Reyranella humidisoli: one gene and its partner. The protein of the gene in region 2 interacts with the protein of the main gene of each other region in a pairwise test. Links are inferred from orthologs where the notes say so. Each region holds a gene or a part of one and is shown on either strand. Other genes may lie near its edges.

What was found.
Region 1: the proteins of KQ910_RS05840 (region 2) and KQ910_RS25625 interact in binary tests that used the Escherichia coli proteins (3 or more experiments, as listed by UniProt). The link is inferred for Reyranella humidisoli from one-to-one orthologs.

The regions. Positions count from the first base shown.
Region 1 is NZ_JAHOPB010000003.1:445,751-451,352, reverse strand. Bases 1-2,802 are described here. They hold KQ910_RS25625 (P-II family nitrogen regulator), read right to left. Parts: upstream 1,670-2,802; coding sequence 1,331-1,669; downstream 1-1,330. Other genes in these bases: KQ910_RS25620 (aminotransferase), read left to right, coding at 1,870-2,802; glnA (type I glutamate--ammonia ligase), read right to left, coding at 1-1,275. Outside these bases: more of KQ910_RS25620, read left to right, coding at 2,803-3,033; KQ910_RS25615 (TetR/AcrR family transcriptional regulator), read left to right, coding at 3,191-3,856; KQ910_RS25610 (TetR/AcrR family transcriptional regulator), read left to right, coding at 3,869-4,489; KQ910_RS25605 (TetR/AcrR family transcriptional regulator), read left to right, coding at 4,474-5,127; KQ910_RS25595 (NAD(P)H-hydrate dehydratase), read left to right, coding at 5,284-5,602. UniProt on the Escherichia coli protein: P-II indirectly controls the transcription of the glutamine synthetase gene (glnA). P-II prevents NR-II-catalyzed conversion of NR-I to NR-I-phosphate, the transcriptional activator of GlnA. When P-II is uridylylated to P-II-UMP, these events are reversed.
Region 2 is NZ_JAHOPB010000001.1:1,199,238-1,212,344, forward strand. Bases 1,849-5,149 are described here. They hold KQ910_RS05840 ([protein-PII] uridylyltransferase), read right to left. Parts: upstream 4,842-5,149; coding sequence 2,049-4,841; downstream 1,849-2,048. Other genes in these bases: KQ910_RS05835 (Bug family tripartite tricarboxylate transporter substrate binding protein), read left to right, coding at 1,849-2,034; KQ910_RS05845 (sugar ABC transporter substrate-binding protein), read left to right, coding at 4,885-5,149. Outside these bases: KQ910_RS05825 (pyruvate, water dikinase regulatory protein), read left to right, coding at 1-588; KQ910_RS05830 (hypothetical protein), read left to right, coding at 607-1,041; more of KQ910_RS05835, read left to right, coding at 1,066-1,848; more of KQ910_RS05845, read left to right, coding at 5,150-5,790; KQ910_RS05850 (ComEA family DNA-binding protein), read left to right, coding at 5,802-6,155; tRNA uridine-5-carboxymethylaminomethyl(34) synthesis GTPase MnmE, read left to right, coding at 6,152-7,495; KQ910_RS05860 (catalase), read left to right, coding at 7,567-9,666; ligD (DNA ligase D), read left to right, coding at 9,670-12,276; non-homologous end joining protein Ku, read left to right, coding at 12,374-13,107.

The DNA of each region.
Region 1 (5,602 bases), on a different replicon or contig from region 2:
GCGGTCGGCGTCGAGGGCGTTGAGGGCCTCGCGCAGCGAGCCGGCGACGGTCGGGACCTTCGACAGTTCTTCCGGCGGCAGGTCGTACAGGTTCTTATCCATCGGGTCGCCCGGATGGATCTTGTTGTTGATGCCGTCGATGCCGGCCATCAGCATCGCCGCGAAGGCGAGGTACGGGTTGGCCGACGGGTCCGGGAAGCGGACCTCGACGCGCTTGCCCTTCGGCGAAGCCGAGTAGGGGATACGGCACGAGGCCGAGCGGTTGCGCGACGAGTAGGCCAGGAGCACCGGCGCCTCGAAGCCCGGGATGACGCGCTTGTAGGAGTTGGTGCTGGCGTTGGTGAAGGCGTTCAGCGCCTTGGCGTGCTTGATGATGCCGCCGATGTAGTACAGCGCCGTCTCCGACAGGTCGGCGTAGCCCGACCCGGCGAACAGCGGCTTGCCGTCCTTCCAGATCGACTGATGGCAGTGCATGCCCGAGCCGTTGTCGCCGTACAGGGGCTTCGGCATGAAGGTCAGCGACTTGCCGTAGCTGTGGGCGACGTTGTGCAGCGAGTACTTGTACTTCTGCACGTTGTCGGCGGTCTTGACGAGCGTGTCGAACTTGAAGCCGAGCTCGTTCTGGGCCGGAGCCACCTCGTGATGGTGGATTTCCATGGTGAGGCCCATGTCGGTGCAGACCGTCATCATCTCGGCGCGCAGGTCATTGTGCGTGTCGACCGGCTGGACCGGGAAGTAGCCGCCCTTGACGCCCGGACGATGGGCCAGGTTGCCGCCTTCGACGGCAACGCCGGAGTTCCACGGCGATTCGTTCGAGGAGATGCTGTAGAAGCTGCCCTGCATCTGGACGTCGAAGCGGACGTCGTCGAACACGAAGAACTCGAGTTCGGGGCCGAACACGGCGGTGTCGCCGATGCCGGACGACTTCATGAACGCTTCGGCGCGCTTGGCCGTCGAGCGCGGGCAGCGGGCGTAGAGCTGGCCGGTCGAGGGCTCGACGACGTCGCAGCTGATGATCAGCGTGGTCTGGGCCGAGAAGGGGTCGAGCACGGCGGTCGACGGATCCGGCATCAGGATCATGTCGGACTCGTTGATGGCCTTCCAGCCGGCGATCGAGGAACCGTCGAACATCACGCCGTCCTCGAAGGTACCTTCGTCGGTGGCGGACGCCATGCGGGCCGTGTGCTGCCACTTGCCGCGAGGATCGGTGAAGCGGAAGTCAACGAACTTGACGTCCTTTTCCTTGATCATCGCCAGAACCTGTTTGGCATCCATTGTCGGTCGTCCCTCTACTTGTGGTTTACTGCTTCAGCCCCCAAAGGCCGGGTCCTCATACGGCGGCGTCACCACGCTCACCAGTACGAATTCGGATCGCGTCGTCGATGCTCGACACGAAAATCTTGCCGTCGCCGATGCGACCGGTATGCGCCGAACTGCGGATCGCCTCGACGGCCTTCTCGACCATCTCGTCCTCGATGACGAGCTCGAGCTTCACCTTCGGCAGGAAGTCGACGACATACTCGGCGCCGCGATACAGTTCGGTATGGCCTTTCTGCCGGCCGAAGCCCTTGGCTTCGAGAACCGTGATGCCCTTGAGGCCGATCTGATTGAGGGCGTCCTTCACCTCATCGAGCTTGAAGGGCTTGATGATCGCTTCGATCTTCTTCATGTGGCTAAAGACACTCCGCACGCAGGCACCGGGCCCTCCCGGTCGGGATAGCCCGTATGCCACACGAGGAAGCATAAACCATGCCAAGATTTTCCACAGGCCGATGCGGGAAATCCGGCGACAGTCTGTCTGTTTAGAAGGCGAAACGCCCAATTTATCGGCAGAAAATTGGTCAATTGGAAGGCAGCAGAGAATCCCCAATGAAACCCGCAAACTCGACCATGTCCGCACTCGGGACCACGGTATTTGAAGTCATGTCGGCGCTCGCGCGCGAGCACAAGTCCGTCAACCTCGGCCAGGGCTTCCCCGACGACAAGGGACCCGAGGAGGTGCGGGCGGCGGCGGCGGAGTACCTGCTGACCGGGCACAACCAGTACCCGCCCATGATGGGCATTCCCGAATTGCGCCAGGCCGTTGCGGATCATGCGAAGCGGTTCCAGGGGCTCGACATCGACTGGCAGACCGAAGTCCTGGTCACGTCGGGCGCGACCGAGGCGCTCGGCGACTGCCTGTTCGGCCTGATCGAGCCGGGCGACGAGGTCGTACTCATCGAACCGCTCTACGATTCCTACCTGCCCATGGTGCGACGGGCAGGGGGCGTGCCGAAGCTGGTGCGGCTGGAGCCGCCACACTGGCGGCTGCCCCGGGAGGAACTGGCCGCCGCCTTCGGGCCGAAGACCAAGCTGATCCTGTTCAACACGCCAATGAATCCCTGCTCGAAGGTCTTCGACGAGGAGGAACTGTCCTTCATCGCCGGGCTCTGCCTGAAGCACGACGTCTATGCGATCTGCGACGAGGTTTACGAGCACATCATCTTCGACGACCGGCGCCACATCTCGCTGATGACGCTGCCGGGCATGCGCGATCGCACGGTACGCATCGGCTCAGCCGGCAAAAGCTTCAGCCTGACAGGCTGGAAGGTGGGCTACATCACGGCGGCGCCGGAACTGATGAAACCGATCGCCAAGACCCATCAGTTCATGACCTTCACCACGCCGCCCAATCTGCAATGGGGTGCGGCGACGGGCTTGCGCCTGAACGACGGCTATTTCGCCACCCTGGCCGCCGACATGCAGCGCAAACGCGACCGGCTGGCCACCGCCCTCGCGGAGATCGGGTTCGACGTGCTGCCCGCGCACGGGACGTACTTCGTCACCACCGACTTCAGGCCGCTGGGCTTCAACGGGACCGACGAGGATTTCTGCCGCCACATCACCGTTAAAGCCGGCGTGACCGCCGTGCCGGTGAGCGCCTTCTATCAATCCGATGAAGCGCCGCGCTACTTCGCCCGGTTCTGTTTCTGCAAGGACGACAGCACGCTCGACAGTGCGATCGAGCGTTTGAGGGCACATTTTTGCAGTTAACCCCCTAGTATTTGCATTGCAGGAACCCTAATCTGCAATTGGTTCGCTTTTGCTCGGCAAGAGTGTGTCGATGTCACAGAGTTTTCGCATTTTACATGCTTGAATATGTCCCCGCCTGCTTGATCGGCATGTTGGCCGAGTCGGGTTTCCAGCCGCGATGAGCCCGTCCGAGGGCACATCCTTCGGATCGGGCACGCCCAAGCCTGTCCGTATCGATGGGCGTCGCCTGCGGAGCGAGCGTACCAGGCAGCTCATCATCGAGGCCTATCTGGCGCTGATTCGCGAAAATCCATCGACACCCATGCCGACAGCGCAGGAGATCGCGGCGCGCGCAGGCTATTCCGTCCGATCGGTTTTCGAGCGGTTTCCCGATCTGCATACGCTGCGCGTGGCGGCGGCCGATTACGGGCTCGCTCATGCGGCGGCCCTGGCGCCGGCCCGTGACGTCGATGGCGATCGCGCAACCCGCATCAGGTCGCAGGTGGAGACCCGCGCCGGCACATGCGAACGCGGTGTCGCACTTTGGAGAGCGCTCACCTACAATTTCGACGAGAACGATGCGCTCACGGTGCGAATCAAGGTCGCCCGGGAACGCACGATCGACCGCATGCGTCTGATGTACGGGCGTGAACTGTCGGTCCTGACGGACTTGGAACAACGCAACCTTCTCATCGCCCTGGAAGCGATGACCGACATCGAGAGCTGGGCCCGCATGCGCGACACTTACGGTCTTTCGTACGCCGAGAGTTGTGCCGTGTGGATCCGTGCGATCGACCGGATGCTGCCATCGACTCCCCCAGACACCAATTCCGGAACGGGCTGAACCTTGTCTGCAATGTCCACGATGAAGTCTGCCAAGATCGACGGTCGCCGCCTGCGCAGCGAGCGCACCAAGCAACTCATCATCGAAGCCTATATCGCGCTGGCCGAGGAAATGTCGCCGCGGGTGCCGACGGCCGCCGAGATCGCCGAACGAGCCGGCTATTCCGTCCGCTCGATCTTCGAGCGATTTCCAGACATCCGCGCCCTCCAGGTGGCCGCGATCGATTATTCGCTGGCGCAGATCTCCGCCCTGGGGCCACCGCGGGGCGCCGACGGCGACCGCACGACCCGGATTGCCTTCCATGTGCGGACGCGAGGGGCAACATGCGAGCAATGGCTGCCCCTTTGGCGCTCGTTGATCGTCAACCAGGGCGATTCGCCTGAAATCAAGGCACGCATACGGATGGCCCGCGACCGCGTAACGTCGCGGATGGAGATGATGTTCGCACCGGAACTTGCCTTGCTGCCGTTGGAGGAGCAGCAGCAGATGCTGATTGCACTCGAGGCGCTGACCGACGTCGAGAGCTGGGCGCGCATGCGCGAGTTCTTTGGACTGTCCTTCGATGAGGCCTGTCTCGTATGGATCCAGACCATTGGACGGCTATTGCCGAAGGACCCATGCGCGGTGGCGTGACGGCGCGGGGCGGGGCCGAGGCCGCCGCACCCTCCGGGCAGGAGCGTGCCGACGGCCGCCGGCTGCGCAGTGCGCGAACCCGCCAGTTGATCATCGAAGCCTATCTGTCGCTCTTGCGCGAAAGCCCGCAGATTCCCACCGCCGTGGCGATTGCCCAGCGCGCCGGCTACTCGGTGCGATCGATTTTCGAACGGTTCCCCGACCTTCATGCCCTGCGCGTCGCGGTGACCGACGATGCCATGATGCGCGTCTCGGCTCAGGTTGCCAGCGAGCGGATGGTCGGAAACCGCGAGTCCAGGGTGCGCCTGCACGTCCAGACGCGGGGCCGGGTGTGCGACGAGTGGCTGCCGCTGTGGCGTGCCCTCAACGCCAACCAGGGCGATTCGCCCGATCTCAAGAACCGGATCCGGCTGATCCGCGAGCTGGTCATCCGACGGCTCGAGGAAGTCTATGCGCCGGAGCTCTCGACCCTGAAGGAACGGGAGCGGCGCCAGACCGTGCTCGCGCTCGAGGCCTTGGTCGATTTCGAAAGCTGGGCGCGCCTGCGCGGGCATTTTGCGATGTCTTTCGAGGAGGCCTGCGACGTCTGGATCCGGGCCATCGACCGGCTGCTGCCGGAAACGCCGCCTGTTTCTTGACGCTCTCGCCGCCGGAGCGTAGGAAGGCGCCGCTTCGTCGGGAGCGATCCACGATGGCGGCCGTAGCTCAGTTGGTTAGAGCGCCAGATTGTGATTCTGGATGTCGCCGGTTCAAATCCGGTCGGCCGCCCCAATCGCCCACGTTGCAAGTCTCCCATGCCTGACTTTCGCGACCTTCTTCCCCGGGACGAACTCGCTCTCCTGACCTGCGCACAGATGGCGCGGGCCGATGCCTTCGCCGTCCAAAGCGGTGTGCCGGGGCGCGAGCTCATGGAAAGGGCGGGAAGGGCGGTGGCCGTCGCGGCCATGCAGCGTCATGCGCGCCGTCCCGTCCTCGTTCTCTGCGGACCGGGCAACAACGGTGGCGACGGGTTTGTCGCCGCGCGTCACCTGCGGGCGGCAGGCTGGCCCGTGCGCCTCGTTCTCTTCGGGCAGAGAGAGTCGCTCAGGGGAGATGCGGCTTGGGCCGCCGGCA
Region 2 (13,107 bases):
CTGCAGTTGCCCTGCGTCGGTGTGCTCGACCAGGCGATGAGCGTGCTGGCCGTCCATTTCCATTCCAAGAGCGAGCAGTGGCCGGGACGCCAGCACCAGCTCGACGAAGGCTATTTCGACCGTATCGACGCCATGCACTACACGCTGGCGCACGACGACGGCCAGTCGACGCACGATCTCGAGGATGCCGACGTGATTCTGGTCGGCCCGTCACGGACATCGAAGACACCGACATGTGTCTATCTCGCCAATCGCGGCGTGCGCGCGGCCAACGTGCCTCTGGTGCCGCAGGTGCCGCCGCCGGTCGAACTCGAGGAGGCCAGGCGGCCGCTGATCGTCGGCCTGATCACCGATCCCGAGCGGCTGGTGCAGATCCGCGTCAACCGTCTGAGGCTCATGCAGCAGGACACCGAGTCGGAATATACCGACATGGACACGGTGCAGAGCGAGATACAGGAGGCCCGTCGCCTCTACGCCCGCCGCAAATGGGCGACGATCGACGTCACGCGCCGCTCGATCGAGGAGACCGCGGCGGCCATCCTGCAGATGCTGGCCACGCGCCGGGAGCAGCGACTGCAATCGACCTGAACCATGCTGGAGGCGACCATGAAGACAGTCCTCGTTGCGTTGAGTTTGGCTCTACCGGCGATGGCGGCCCTTGCCTCCAGCGGGATCACGGCGGCCGTCGCCGCCAACGGCATCGACGTCACCCGCGGTAGCGATTCCAATGTTTACGGCAATTGCGTTCCCAGCCTCGTCGTTGAGAACAAGTCGGGCGAGACGATCGACTATCTCCAGGTCGACGTGGTGCTGGCGCTTCGTGACGGCCGCCAGCGCACCATTGAACTCAAGTCGGGCTACCGGGAGGGCGCACCCTCCCCCATCGCGCCCGGCACCAGAACCACGCTGCGGCAGCATCTGGACACGTCGCGTGCCCTCGGTGTGCCCTGTGGCGAAGTCGCCGAGCGCCGCGTTTCCCGGACAGTTTGCGAGACCGCTCATGGCACGGCCTGTGCATCTTCTGTTAGTGTGCACCCCTGAGTTTTTCATCCCGAGGCAAATTCCATGAATCTCCGTCGTAGGACCGTCCTGGGCGCCATGGGCGCCTCGCTTCTCGCCGCGCCGGCCCTCGCACAGGATTATCCGAACAAGCCGCTCAAGATGATCGTGCCCTACCCGCCGGGCGGCGGTACCGACGGCCTCGGCCGCATCACCGCGCAGTTCCTGTCGGAGAAGCTCGGCCAGCAGATCGTCATCCAGAATGTCGGGGGCGCCTCGGGCACCATCGGTTCCGAGATGGTCCGCCGCGCCGAGCCGGATGGCTACACCGTCCTGTTCAACGCCAGCCTGTTCGTGTTGGGCAAGACGGTGGTCCCGTCCTGCCCCTACGATCCGCAGACTGATTTCCGTGCCATTGCCCAGGCGGGCGAGGCGCCGCTGGTGATGCTGGCCAACAACAACGTGCCCGGAAACGACTACGCGGCCACGATGGCGGCCGTCGCCAAGGACCCGAAGAAGTTCTTCGTGGCGATCTCCTCCGGCGGCTCGGCCGGACACATCGCGACACTCGCCTGGCTGAAGCGGATCGGCATCCCTCTCGACCAGATCCTCTACAAGGGTACCGCGCCGGCCAATACCGACCTGATGTCCGGCAGCGTCCAGTTCTTCATGGATCCCTGGACGGCGCTGCTGCCGCTCGCCACGTCGGGCCGCGCGAAGGGCCTGTATGTGACGTCCAAGGAGCGCACCCCGCTCGCACCGAACATTCCGACGAGCGCCGAAGTCGGCCTCAAGGATTTCAACCTGAGTTCCTGGTACGGCGTATGGGCCCCCAAGGACACGCCCGATGCGATCGTGAACAGGCTCGCGGCCGGCATGGCCGAAGTCTCAAAGGACAAGGCCTTCGTCGACAAGACCACCTCGCTCGGCATCGTGCCGACCGCGCGTGGCCCGAAGGACTTTGCCGCCTTCATTAAGTCGGAAGTCGAGACCAACACCGCGCTGCTGAAGGAAGCCAACTTCAAGCCGGAGTGACGCGCGCCCCAGCGCTATTCCGCCGCCTTCGCGATCGGGTCGAAGCGGGTGTCGAAGTCGCGGATGGAGGCTTCGACCGTCGCGGCGATCTGTTTCAACTTGTCGGCATTCACGACCTTAAGGCCGAACAGGTCCTTGACGTAGAACACGTCGACCGCGCGCTCGCCGTAGGTGGTGACGTGCGCCGTGGCGATCTGCAGGTTGAGGCGCGTCAGCGCACGCGTGACGACGTGCAGGAAGCCCGGCCGGTCGCGGCCGTTGACCTCGATCACCGTGAAGGTGTCGGACGCGTTATTGTCGATGAGCACGCGCGGCTCGACGGTGAAGACCCGGTCGCGCTTGGGCCATGAGCCGCGCTGGCTGTCGAGTTCGCGCTGGATGTCGAGGCGGTTGGACAGCGCCAGCTCGACGCGCGCGGCCAGTCGCGCCAGCCGCTGCGGGCCATCGAACGGCTTGCCCTCGAGGTCCTGGATCCAGAACGTGTCGAGCGCCATGCCGTTGGCTAGGGTGAAGATCTTGGCATCCATGATGTTGGCGCCACTGATCGCCATGGCACCGGCGAGGCGCGCGAACAGGCCGTGCGTGTCGAGCGTATAGATCGTGACCTCGGTCACCGAGCGTTCGTCGTCGACCCGGTGCTCGATGGCGAGAGGCTGCTTCGCCCGCTCGGCGCCGCGCACCAGCTCGGCCTGGCGGGCCAGCGTGTCGATCGGGAAGGACAGCCAGTAGGAGGCGTAGCCGCGCGCGAAATGCGCTTCCTTGTCGGCATCGCTCCAACCCGCCAGCCGTTTGGAAATCTCACCTTGGATGTGCTTGATCCGCTCGGCACGGCCACCGCTCAGCGTGCCACCCGAGAGAACCTGCTCCGTCGCATTGTAGAGCTGGCGCAGGAGCGCGGCCTTCCAGTTGTTCCAGACGTTCGGGCCGACCGCACGGATGTCGCACACCGTCAGGACCAGCAGCAGGCGCAGGCGCTCGGGCGACTGGATAAGGGCCGCGAAGGTCTCGATGGTCTTGGGATCCATCAGGTCGCGCTGGAAGGCGGTGCCGGACATGGCGAGGTGATAGCGGACCAGCCAGGCCACGGTTTCCGTCTCGGCGGCCGTCAGGCCGAGGCGCGGACCCAACTGCATCGCCACATCGGCACCCAGCACCGAATGATCGCCCCCGCGACCCTTGGCGATGTCGTGCAGCAGCACCGCGAGGTAGAGAACGGGGCGCGACAGGATCTTGTGCACCACGTCGGCCGACAGCGGATGGTCTTCCTTCAGGACGCCGGACTCGATCTTCGAGAGGATGCCGATGGCGCGGATCGTGTGCTCGTCGACCGTATACGTGTGGTACATGTCGTGCTGCGTCTGCGCGACGACGCGACCGAAGTCGGGCACGAAGCGGCCGAACACGCCGGCCTCGTTGAGACGCCGCAGTGTCGTCTCCGGATCGTGGCGCGACGTCAGCATCTCCATGAAGAGCCGGTTGGCTTCGGCATCGTTCCTCAGCCGGTCGACCAGCCGGATGTTCTGTGTGATCAGCCGCAGGGTCGCGGGATGGATGTCGAGATCGTTTTCCTGAGCAACATGGAACAGGCGCAGGATCGCCACCGGATCCTTGGCGAAGGCATCGGGCGTCGCCACCGCGAGGCGTTCGCCATCGAGCCGGAAGCCTTCGAGTTCGCGCGGCCGCAACGTCTGCCACAGCGCGGCAAGCTTGGGCTTGCGGCGCCGGCTGTCCTCGAGCGCGGCGACGAAGATGCGCGTCAGGTCGCCCACCGTCTTGGCATGCAGGTAGTAATGCTTGGTGAAGCGCTCGACCCCCCGGCTGCCCGGACGGTCCTGGTAGCCGAGGCGCGCGGCAATCTCGCGCTGTAGATCGAACGACAGGCGGTCGTCGGCGCGGTTCGTCAGATAGTGGATGTGACAGCGCACGGTCGACAAGAAACGCTCGGCACGCTCGAAGTGCCGCGCTTCCTCCCTGGTGAGCACGCCCTTGGCCACCAGTTCGCCCGGCTCGCTGACGCGATAGAGATACTTGGCGATCCAGAACAGCAGGTGCAGGTCGCGCAGCCCGCCCTTGCCTTCCTTGACGTTGGGTTCGACGACATAGCGCGAATCGCCCATGCGATGATGACGCTGGTCGCGCTCGGCAAGCTTGGCATCGACGAAGTCGCGCCCGTCGCCGGTATAGAATTTCTGTGCGAAGCCGCGCTGCAGCTCGTCGAACAGCGCGCGATCGCCCCAGAGATAGCGCGCTTCCAGCAATGCCGTGCGGATCGTCTGGTCGCGCTCGGCATAGCGCAGGCTCTCATCGACCGTGCGGGTCGCGTGGCCGACCTTCAGGCCGAGGTCCCACAGGAGATAGAGCATGAACTCGACGATCTGCTCGCCGCGTGGCGTCTGCTTGTAGGGACGCAGGAACAGGAGATCGATGTCGGAAAGCGGCGCCAGTTCTCCGCGGCCGTAGCCGCCGGTCGCCACAAGGCCCAGCCGCTCACCGGCGCTGGGATTGGCCGCCGGATAGGCATGCTGGTCGGCGAAGTCGTAGAGGACCCGGATGATCTGGTCCATGAGGTAGGACGTGGCCGCCAGTACCGCCGGCCCGTCGTTCTTCAACGGGCCCGGCTCCTCGAAGCGGCGGCGGATCTCCGCCCGGCCCGCGGTCAGGGCATCGCGCAGCAGGGCCAGGACTGGCGCGCGCGGCGGCTCACCTCCAGGCGGCATGTCCTCTGCCAGACGGGCGAGGCCCTCCTCGAGCTTGCGGCGCCGGACGATGACACGGCGGTCGGGAATATTGTCGTAGGGCTGGGCCATGGCCGGCGGATACTACAGGGCGCCGCTGGTCTAAAGTAGGGCCATGAGCCCGCTCTCGACCCGTCCTCCGATCCTTGCGGTTTTCACAAAGAACCGTGTGAATCCCGCCTACGATGCGGCCCGGCTGGCCGTCGAAAGGGCCGCGGCGCAAGCCGGCGCCCGCACGGTGCATTATGTGACCGCGACGCCTGACCATGTCGGCGAGCAGAAGGCGCTGGTGGCCGAGGCGCTCGCGGCGCGACCGGACGCCGTCCTCTTCAACCCGACCGACGATGTCGCGATGGCGGAGGATGTGGCGCGGATCACCGCAGCCGGCATCCCGGTGGGGGTGTTCATCAACCGCATGAATGTGCCCGTCGTGACCTTCGTCGGATCGGACGACGTTCGGGTGGGTGAGACGATCGCCCGTGCCCTGTTCCAGGGTCTGGGCGGGACCGGAAAGGTCGTGGCGCTGGACGGTACGCCGGGTGCCCGCACCGCGCGGGATCGCACCGAGGGTCTGAAGCGGGCACTGGCGGAAAACCCTGGCATCGAGCTGGTGGGCTCGCGAGTCGGCTATCTGCAGGAAGTACCTGCGCGCGCGGCCATGGCCGAACTGCTGCGCGACCATCCCCGGATCGACGGTGTCTGGACGGCCAACGACGTCATGGCCTTCGGCGCGCTGAAGGCCCTGGAGGAAGCCGGACGGACCGCGACGGTCGTCGGAATCAACGGACTGCCGGCAGCGATCGATCACATCGAACGCGGGACCATGCTGGCCAGCGTCGACTTCAGCGCCTTCAACATCGCGTCCATCGCCGCCCAGGCCGTCCTTCGTCATCTTGCCGGCCAGCCCGTACCGGCCGAGATCATGGTGCCGGCAGAGTTGATCGACCGGTCGAATTGTCACCGCTGGAAAGTGCCCTTCGAGCGCCGTCCCATCCCGAATTGGGCCGATTTCGTGCGATAATGCCTGGCGTCATGTCGTTTAAAGCAATCCTCGCAACGGTCGCGGTCCTGACGGGCGCGGCGTCGATCGCCTCTCCGGTCCTGGCCCAGGGCGCGCGTCCCGCGGCGCCGGCCGCGCCCGCGCCCGCCGGCCAGATCGATATCAACAGCGCCAGCCGCGACGATCTCATGTCGCTCGACGGGATCGGCGAGGTGCGGGCCGACGCGATCATCCGCGCACGGCCGTTCAAGACCAAGGCCGACCTGGTCGAGCGCCGGCTGATCCCCGAAGCGGTCTACGAGAAGATCGCCGACAAGGTGATGGCCCGCCCGCCGCCCGCCGCCCCGCCGGCGCGCCCGGCACAACCCGCACCACGGCGGACGTGAACGACGCCACGATCTACGCGCTGGGCACGGCGACGCCCACGCGCGCCCATCCCGGTGCGCTCGCGGTGATCCGGCTGAGCGGCCCGCGCGCGGGCGACGCGCTGGAACAGCTCACCCGCAAGTCATTGCCGACGCCGCGTCGCATGGTGTTGCGCACGATCCTCGATCCCGTCAGTGGCGAGGCGATCGACAAGGGACTGGTCGTCTGGTTCGCCGCACCTAACACCGAGACGGGCGAGCCGATGGTCGAGCTGCACCTTCATGGCGGCCGCGCCGTGGTCGGGGCCGCGCTCGACGCGATTGCCCATCTCGGTTTCTGCCGGCTGGCCGAACCCGGCGAGTTCACGCGCCGCGCCTTCGAGCACGGCAAACTCGACCTCACGGAGGCCGAGGGCATCGCCGACTTGGTTGCGGCCGAGACGGCGGCGCAGCGGCGGCAGGCGCTGCAGCAGATGGATGGCGCGCTGCACCGGCTCTACGAGGAATGGCGCGGTAAGGGCCTGCGGGCGCTGGCGCATCTCGAGGCCGCGATCGATTTCCCCGACGAGGATCTGCCCGAGGGCCTGGCTGACGAGGTGCGGGTCGCAATCGCCGGGCTCCAGGCAGAGATCGCGGCGCATCTGGAGGATCGGCGTGGCGAGAGGCTGCGCGACGGCCTGTCGATCGCGATCATCGGCCCGCCCAACGCCGGCAAGTCCTCGCTGCTCAATCTCCTTGCCCGGCGCGAGGCGGCGATCGTGTCGGAGACGGCCGGCACCACGCGCGACGTGATCGAGATCCATCTCGATCTCGGCGGCTGGCCGGTCGTGCTGGCCGATACCGCGGGCCTGCGCGACTCGACCGACGCCATCGAGCAGGAAGGCGTGCGCCGCGCCCGCGCCCGGGCCGCCGCGGCCGACCTGCGCGTGCTGGTGCTCGACGCGTCCGGCGACTGGCGGGCGGAAATGCAGGCCATCATCGCGTCGACCGAGCACTGGACTCCGGCACGCGACATCGTCGTGGTGAACAAAACCGATCTTGCGCCCGTTGCGACCTCTGGGATCGTGGCCCTGTCGACAACGGGCGGCGCCGGCCTGCCCGAGTTATTGACCCGGCTGGAACAGTCTGCCGAGGCATCGATGCAGGACGGCGCCGGCGCGCCGCCGCTGACACGAGTGCGCCATCGCGAGGCCCTGGTCGACTGTCAGGCTGCGCTGGAGCGTGCCCTGGGTGCGCCTGAGGTGGCGTTGGCAGCGGAGGACCTGCGCCTTGCTCTGCGGGCCATCGGCCGCATTACCGGCGCGGTGCGCCTCGACGAATTGCTCGACGTGATCTTCCGCGACTTCTGTATCGGCAAGTAGTCGACAAGGCGGCGGGAACGAGTCGGAGCACGCGCCGTTCAGGTCGCAGCTTAAGCTGTGAACAGTGAGGCATGATCGTGCGGAAATCCAAGACTGCGTCGAAGTCCCAGGCTCCTTCGGAAGCCCGCCCCGGCGGCGAAACCCACCAGACCACAACATCTGCCAACCAGACGCTGACGACCAACCAGGGCGTCGCGATCTCCGATAACCAGAATTCGCTGAAGAGCGGCGCGCGCGGTCCGACCCTGCTGGAGGACTTCGTGCTGCGCGAGAAGATCCAGCATTTCGATCACGAGCGCATCCCCGAGCGCATCGTCCATGCCCGTGGCAGCGGCGCGCACGGTTACTTCCAGCCCTTCAAGAACCTGTCGAAGTTCACCAAGGCCGAATTCCTGCAGGACCCCAAGAAGACCACTAAAGTCTTCGTCCGCTTCTCGACGGTGGCCGGCGGCGCGGGCTCGGTCGACACGCCGCGCGATGTGCGCGGCTTCGCGGTGAAGTTCTACACCGAGGAGGGCAACTTCGACCTCGTCGGCAACAACATCCCGGTGTTCTTCATCCAGGACGCCATCAAATTCCCCGACCTGATCCACTCGGTGAAGATGGAGCCCGATCGCGCCTTCCCGCAGGCCGGCTCGGCGCACGATACGTTCTGGGATTTCGCCTCGCTGATGCCCGAGAGCATGCACATGCTGATGTGGGCTATGTCGGACCGCACGATTCCGCGCTCGCTGCGCCATATCGAAGGCTTCGGCGTCCATACGTTCCGGCTCGTCAACGCCCAAGGCGAATCGACCTTCGTCAAGTTCCACTGGCGCCCCAGCCTCGGCGTGGCCTCGACCCTGTGGGACGAGGCGGTGAAGCTCGCCGGTGCCGATCCCGACTATCAGCGCCGCGACCTCTGGGAAGCTATCGACAACGGCGACTATCCGGAATGGACGCTCTCCATCCAGGCCTTCGACCAGAAGACGGCCGACGAGCTCGACTTCGACATCCTCGATCCGACCAAACTCATCCCGGAAGAGATCATCCCGCTCACGCCGATCGGCCGCATGGTGCTGAACGAGAACCCGGTGAACTTCTTTGCCGAGACCGAACAGGTGGCCTTCCATCCCGGCCATATCGTCCCGGGCATCGACTTCACGCCCGATCCGCTGCTGCAGGGCCGCCTTCACTCATATCTCGACACCCAGCTCAGCCGTCTGGGCGGGCCGAATTTCCACGAGATCCCGATCAACAAGCCGGTCTGCCCGATGCGCAACTTCCAGCGCGACGGTCACATGCGCATGGCGGTGCCGCCGGGCCGCGTTGCCTATGAGCCCAACTCGCTCGATCCCAACGGCCCGCGCGAGAACCCGACGCGAGGCTTCGCGAGCTTCCCCGATCCGAACGCCGGGCCCAAGACGCGGGAGCGTCCCGAATCCTTCGCCGATCACTACTCGCAGGCCCGCCTGTTCTGGCGTTCGATGACGCCGCCCGAACAGGGCCACATCGTCAGCGCCTTCACCTTCGAACTGAGCAAGGTAGAGACCCCGGCGATCCGTACGCGCATGCTGGGCCATCTGGACCTGATCGAGCCGGAACTCGGCAAGCGGGTCGCAACCGCCATGGGCATGGTGGGCGAGGCCGACAAGATCACGCCGGCCGTGCCGCCGCGCGACGATCTCGATCCGTCGCCGGCCCTCAGCATCATCGGAAAGGCGCCCAAGACGGTGCAGGGACGCACGGTCGCCGTCTTGGTCACCGACGGCAGCGATGCGAACGCGGTCCAGAAGCTACGGCAGGCGCTGAAGAAGGAGGGTGCCAACCTCAAGCTGGTGGCGCCGAAGGTCGGCAAGCTCGAAGGCAACGGCCTCGTCCCCGACATGCAGCTCGATGGCGCGCCGTCGGTGTTGTTCGACGCCGTCGTTGCCCTGCCCTCGGAGGCGGGCGCGAAGGAGCTGCTGGGCGTGGCTGCGGCCATCGACTGGTTGCGCGATGCCTTCGGTCATCTCAAGGCCATCGGCTTCAACGCGGCGACCAATCCTCTGCTCGACAAGGCTGGCATCGACACCGATGCCGCGATGGGCGTCATCGCGCTGGACGGCAAGAACGGCATCGAGGGCTTCATTGCCACGGCGAAGAAGCACAAGATCTGGGAGCGCGACAAACTGGTGCGCCCCCAGCGGTGATCCATGCGGAACGACAGGCTTGCCTCCTATCGCGCCAAGCGTGATTTCAGCCTGACGGAAGAGCCGTCGGGCAAGGCGGCCGTCCCCAAATCGAAGCAGCTGCGTTTCGTCATCCAGCGGCATGACGCGACGCGGCTGCACTACGATTTGCGCCTGGAACTCGACGGCACGTTCAAGTCGTGGGCCGTGACCAAGGGCCCGTCGCTCGATCCTACGATCAAGCGGCTGGCTGTCGAAGTCGAGGACCACCCCCTCGATTACGGGGACTTCGAGGGCACGATTCCCGAAGGTCAATATGGCGGCGGCACCGTTCAGCTTTGGGATCGCGGCTACTGGATTCCAGAAGGCGATCCGCACGAGGGACTGAAGCGCGGCGATCTCAAGTTCACCCTTGCAGGCGAACGGCTTCAGGGAGGTTTTGTCCTGGTCCGCATGAAGTGGGACCGCAAGGGTGGCAAAGGTGGGGGCCGCACCAACTGGCTGCTGATCAAGCATCGCGATGATGCTGCGCATGAAGGCGATGACGACAAGGTCTTGAAGGACCCGAAGTCAATCGCTTCGGGACGCACCCTGAAGGAGATCGCACTGGGCACCGGCAAGGCGCCCAAGCCGTTCATGACGAGCAAGAAGCGCGGCGCGGGCGCGGTCTGGCAAAGCAACAAGAAGAATGGCGGAAACACAGCTTCGACGCCGAAGAGCAAGGCAAAGGCGAAGAAGGTTGCCTCCATGCCGAAGTTCGTCGAACCGCAGCTGGCCAAGCTGGTCGAACGCGTCCCCGGCGGGGCGGGCTGGGCCCATGAGGTGAAGTTCGATGGCTACCGGCTGCAGCTTCGCGTTGAGGATGGCGAGGCGACGTTGCGCACGCGCAAGGGTCTCGACTGGACGCGGAAATTCTCGACGATCGCCCAGCAGGCAGAGGCGTTGCCGGATTGCATCCTCGACGGCGAAGCTGTTGCACTCGACAGCCATGGCGCGCCGGATTTCGCGGCATTGCAGGCCGCACTCTCCAACGACAAGTCGGAAGACCTGATCTTCTTCGCCTTCGACTTGCTGTTCCTCGAAGCCGAGGATCAGCGCCCCCTGCCGCTTTCGGAGCGCAAGACGCGGCTGAAGACGTTGCTCGACGGTATGAAGGGCAAGCATTCGGGCCTGCGCTACGTCGATCATTTCGAGACCGGCGGCGATGCGGTGCTGCAATCGGCCTGCCGCATGCACCTCGAGGGCATCGTCTCCAAGGAGCTGGACGCGCCCTACAAGTCCGGCCGCAGTAATGGCTGGACCAAGGCCAAGTGCCGCGCCGGCCACGAGGTGGTGATCGGCGGCTGGACCAGCGAAGGCCGCCGCCTGCGCTCGCTGCTCGCCGGCGTCCATCGCGGCGAGGGCAACGACCGCAAACTGGTCTATGTCGGCCGCGTCGGCACCGGCTTCGGCGAGAGCGTGATGCGCTCGCTGATGCCGAAGCTGCGTGCCGTGGCGAGCAAGACCAGCCCGTTCGCGGCCGGTGCCAGCCCGCCGAAGGAAGCCAACATGCATTGGGCGAAGCCCGACCTGGTGGCCGAGATCGAGTTCGCCGGCTGGACCGGTGCCGGCAACATCCGGCAGGCTGCGTTCAAGGGATTGCGCAGCGACAAGCCGGCCGAGGAGGTCGAGGCGGAAGTCGCGGCGGATCCGGAGAAGACGAAGATGGCCAAGCCTTCGATCGCCAAGTCGGATCGGGCCATCGTGATGGGCGTGTCGATATCCCATCCCGACAAGCCGCTGTGGCCCGACGAGAAGCCGCCCGTCACCAAGCTCGAGCTGGCGGAGTACTACGAGGCGGTGGGCGACTGGATGATCGACCACATCGCCGGCCGCCCCTGCTCCATCGTGCGCACGCCCGACGGAATCGACGGCGGGCAGAAGTTCTTCCAGCGCCATTCCATGCCAGGCTCCTCGAACCTTCTCGACGAGGTGAAGGTGAAAGGCGACAGGAAGCCCTATCTCCAGATTGACCGCGTCGAGGGACTGGCCGCCGTGGCGCAGATGGGCGGGACCGAGCTGCATCCCTGGAACTGCCAGCCGGGCCATCCCGAGCGGCCGGGCCGCCTGGTGTTCGATCTCGACCCGGCGCCCGACGTGAAGTTCGCGGCGGTCATTTCCGGCGCACGCGAGATCGCCGCTCGACTGAGGAAGCTCGGTCTCGTGCCCTTCTGCAAGACGACCGGCGGCAAGGGCCTGCATGTCGTGGTGCCGCTCATCGACGACAGGAAGAGCCCGGACTGGGATACAGCCAAGACCTTCGCGCGAGAGATCTGCCGGCGGGTCGCCGAGGACGAGCCCGGACTTTATGTTATCAAAATGTCGAAGGCGGTCCGGACCGGCCGGATCTTCCTCGATTATCTCCGCAACGACCGCACCGCGACCGCCGTCGCACCCCTCTCCTCGCGCGCGCGTCCGGGCGCCACAGTCTCGATGCCGATCGCATGGACGCAGGTAAAGGCGGGACTCGATCCGATGAAGTTCACCGTGCGCACTGCGCCGGCGCTCCTGAAGCGCAACAAGCCGTGGAAGGACTATGCGAAGTCGGCGAAGCCCCTGCGCGCCGCGATCGAGAAGCTCGTGAAATTTTAATCGGTGTCATCCCGAGCGTAGCGAGGGATCCTTCCTCTTTGACCGCTTAAGGATCCCTCGCTGCGCTCGGGATGACACGAACTGATTGGAGTCGAACATGGCCAAGCAGAAAGCGATGCGTCCCACCTGGGAGGGACACCTGCGTCTCTCGCTGGTGACCTGCCCGGTCGCGCTCTACACCGCGACCGAGCGCAGCGCCGACATCCACTTCAATCTCATCAATCCGAAGACCAACAACCGCATCCGCATGCAGACGGTCGATGCCGGCACTGGCAAGCCCGTCGATCGCGCCGATCTGGTGAAAGGCTTCGCGGTCTCCAAGAACAAGTACGTGCTGCTCGACAAGGAGGAGCTCGACGCGGTGCGCCTGGAATCGACGCGCATTCTCGACATCGAGGAATTCGTCGATGCGTCGGAGATCGACCGGATCTACTGGGACGAGCCCTATTATCTCGCGCCGTCGGGCAAGACCGGCATCGAAGCCTATTCGGTGATTCGGGCTGCTATGGCGAAGCAGAAGAAGGTGGCGCTGGGCCGCGTCGTCATGCACCAGCGCGAGCGCATCTGTGCGCTGGAGCCGCGCGACAAGGGCATCCTGCTCACGACCCTGCGCACCCACGACGAGATCCGCGAGACGTCGCAGGTGTTCGACCGCAGCCTGCCAAAGCCTGACACCCGCATGTTGCAGATCGCCGAGAAGATCATCGAGCAGCAGGACGCCAGGTTCAATCCGTCGCGCTTCAAGGATCGCTACGAGGATGCGCTGCGCGAGCTGATCGCAAAGAAGAAGAAGGGCCAGCCCGTCGTTTCCGAGGCGCCGGAGGAGGACGA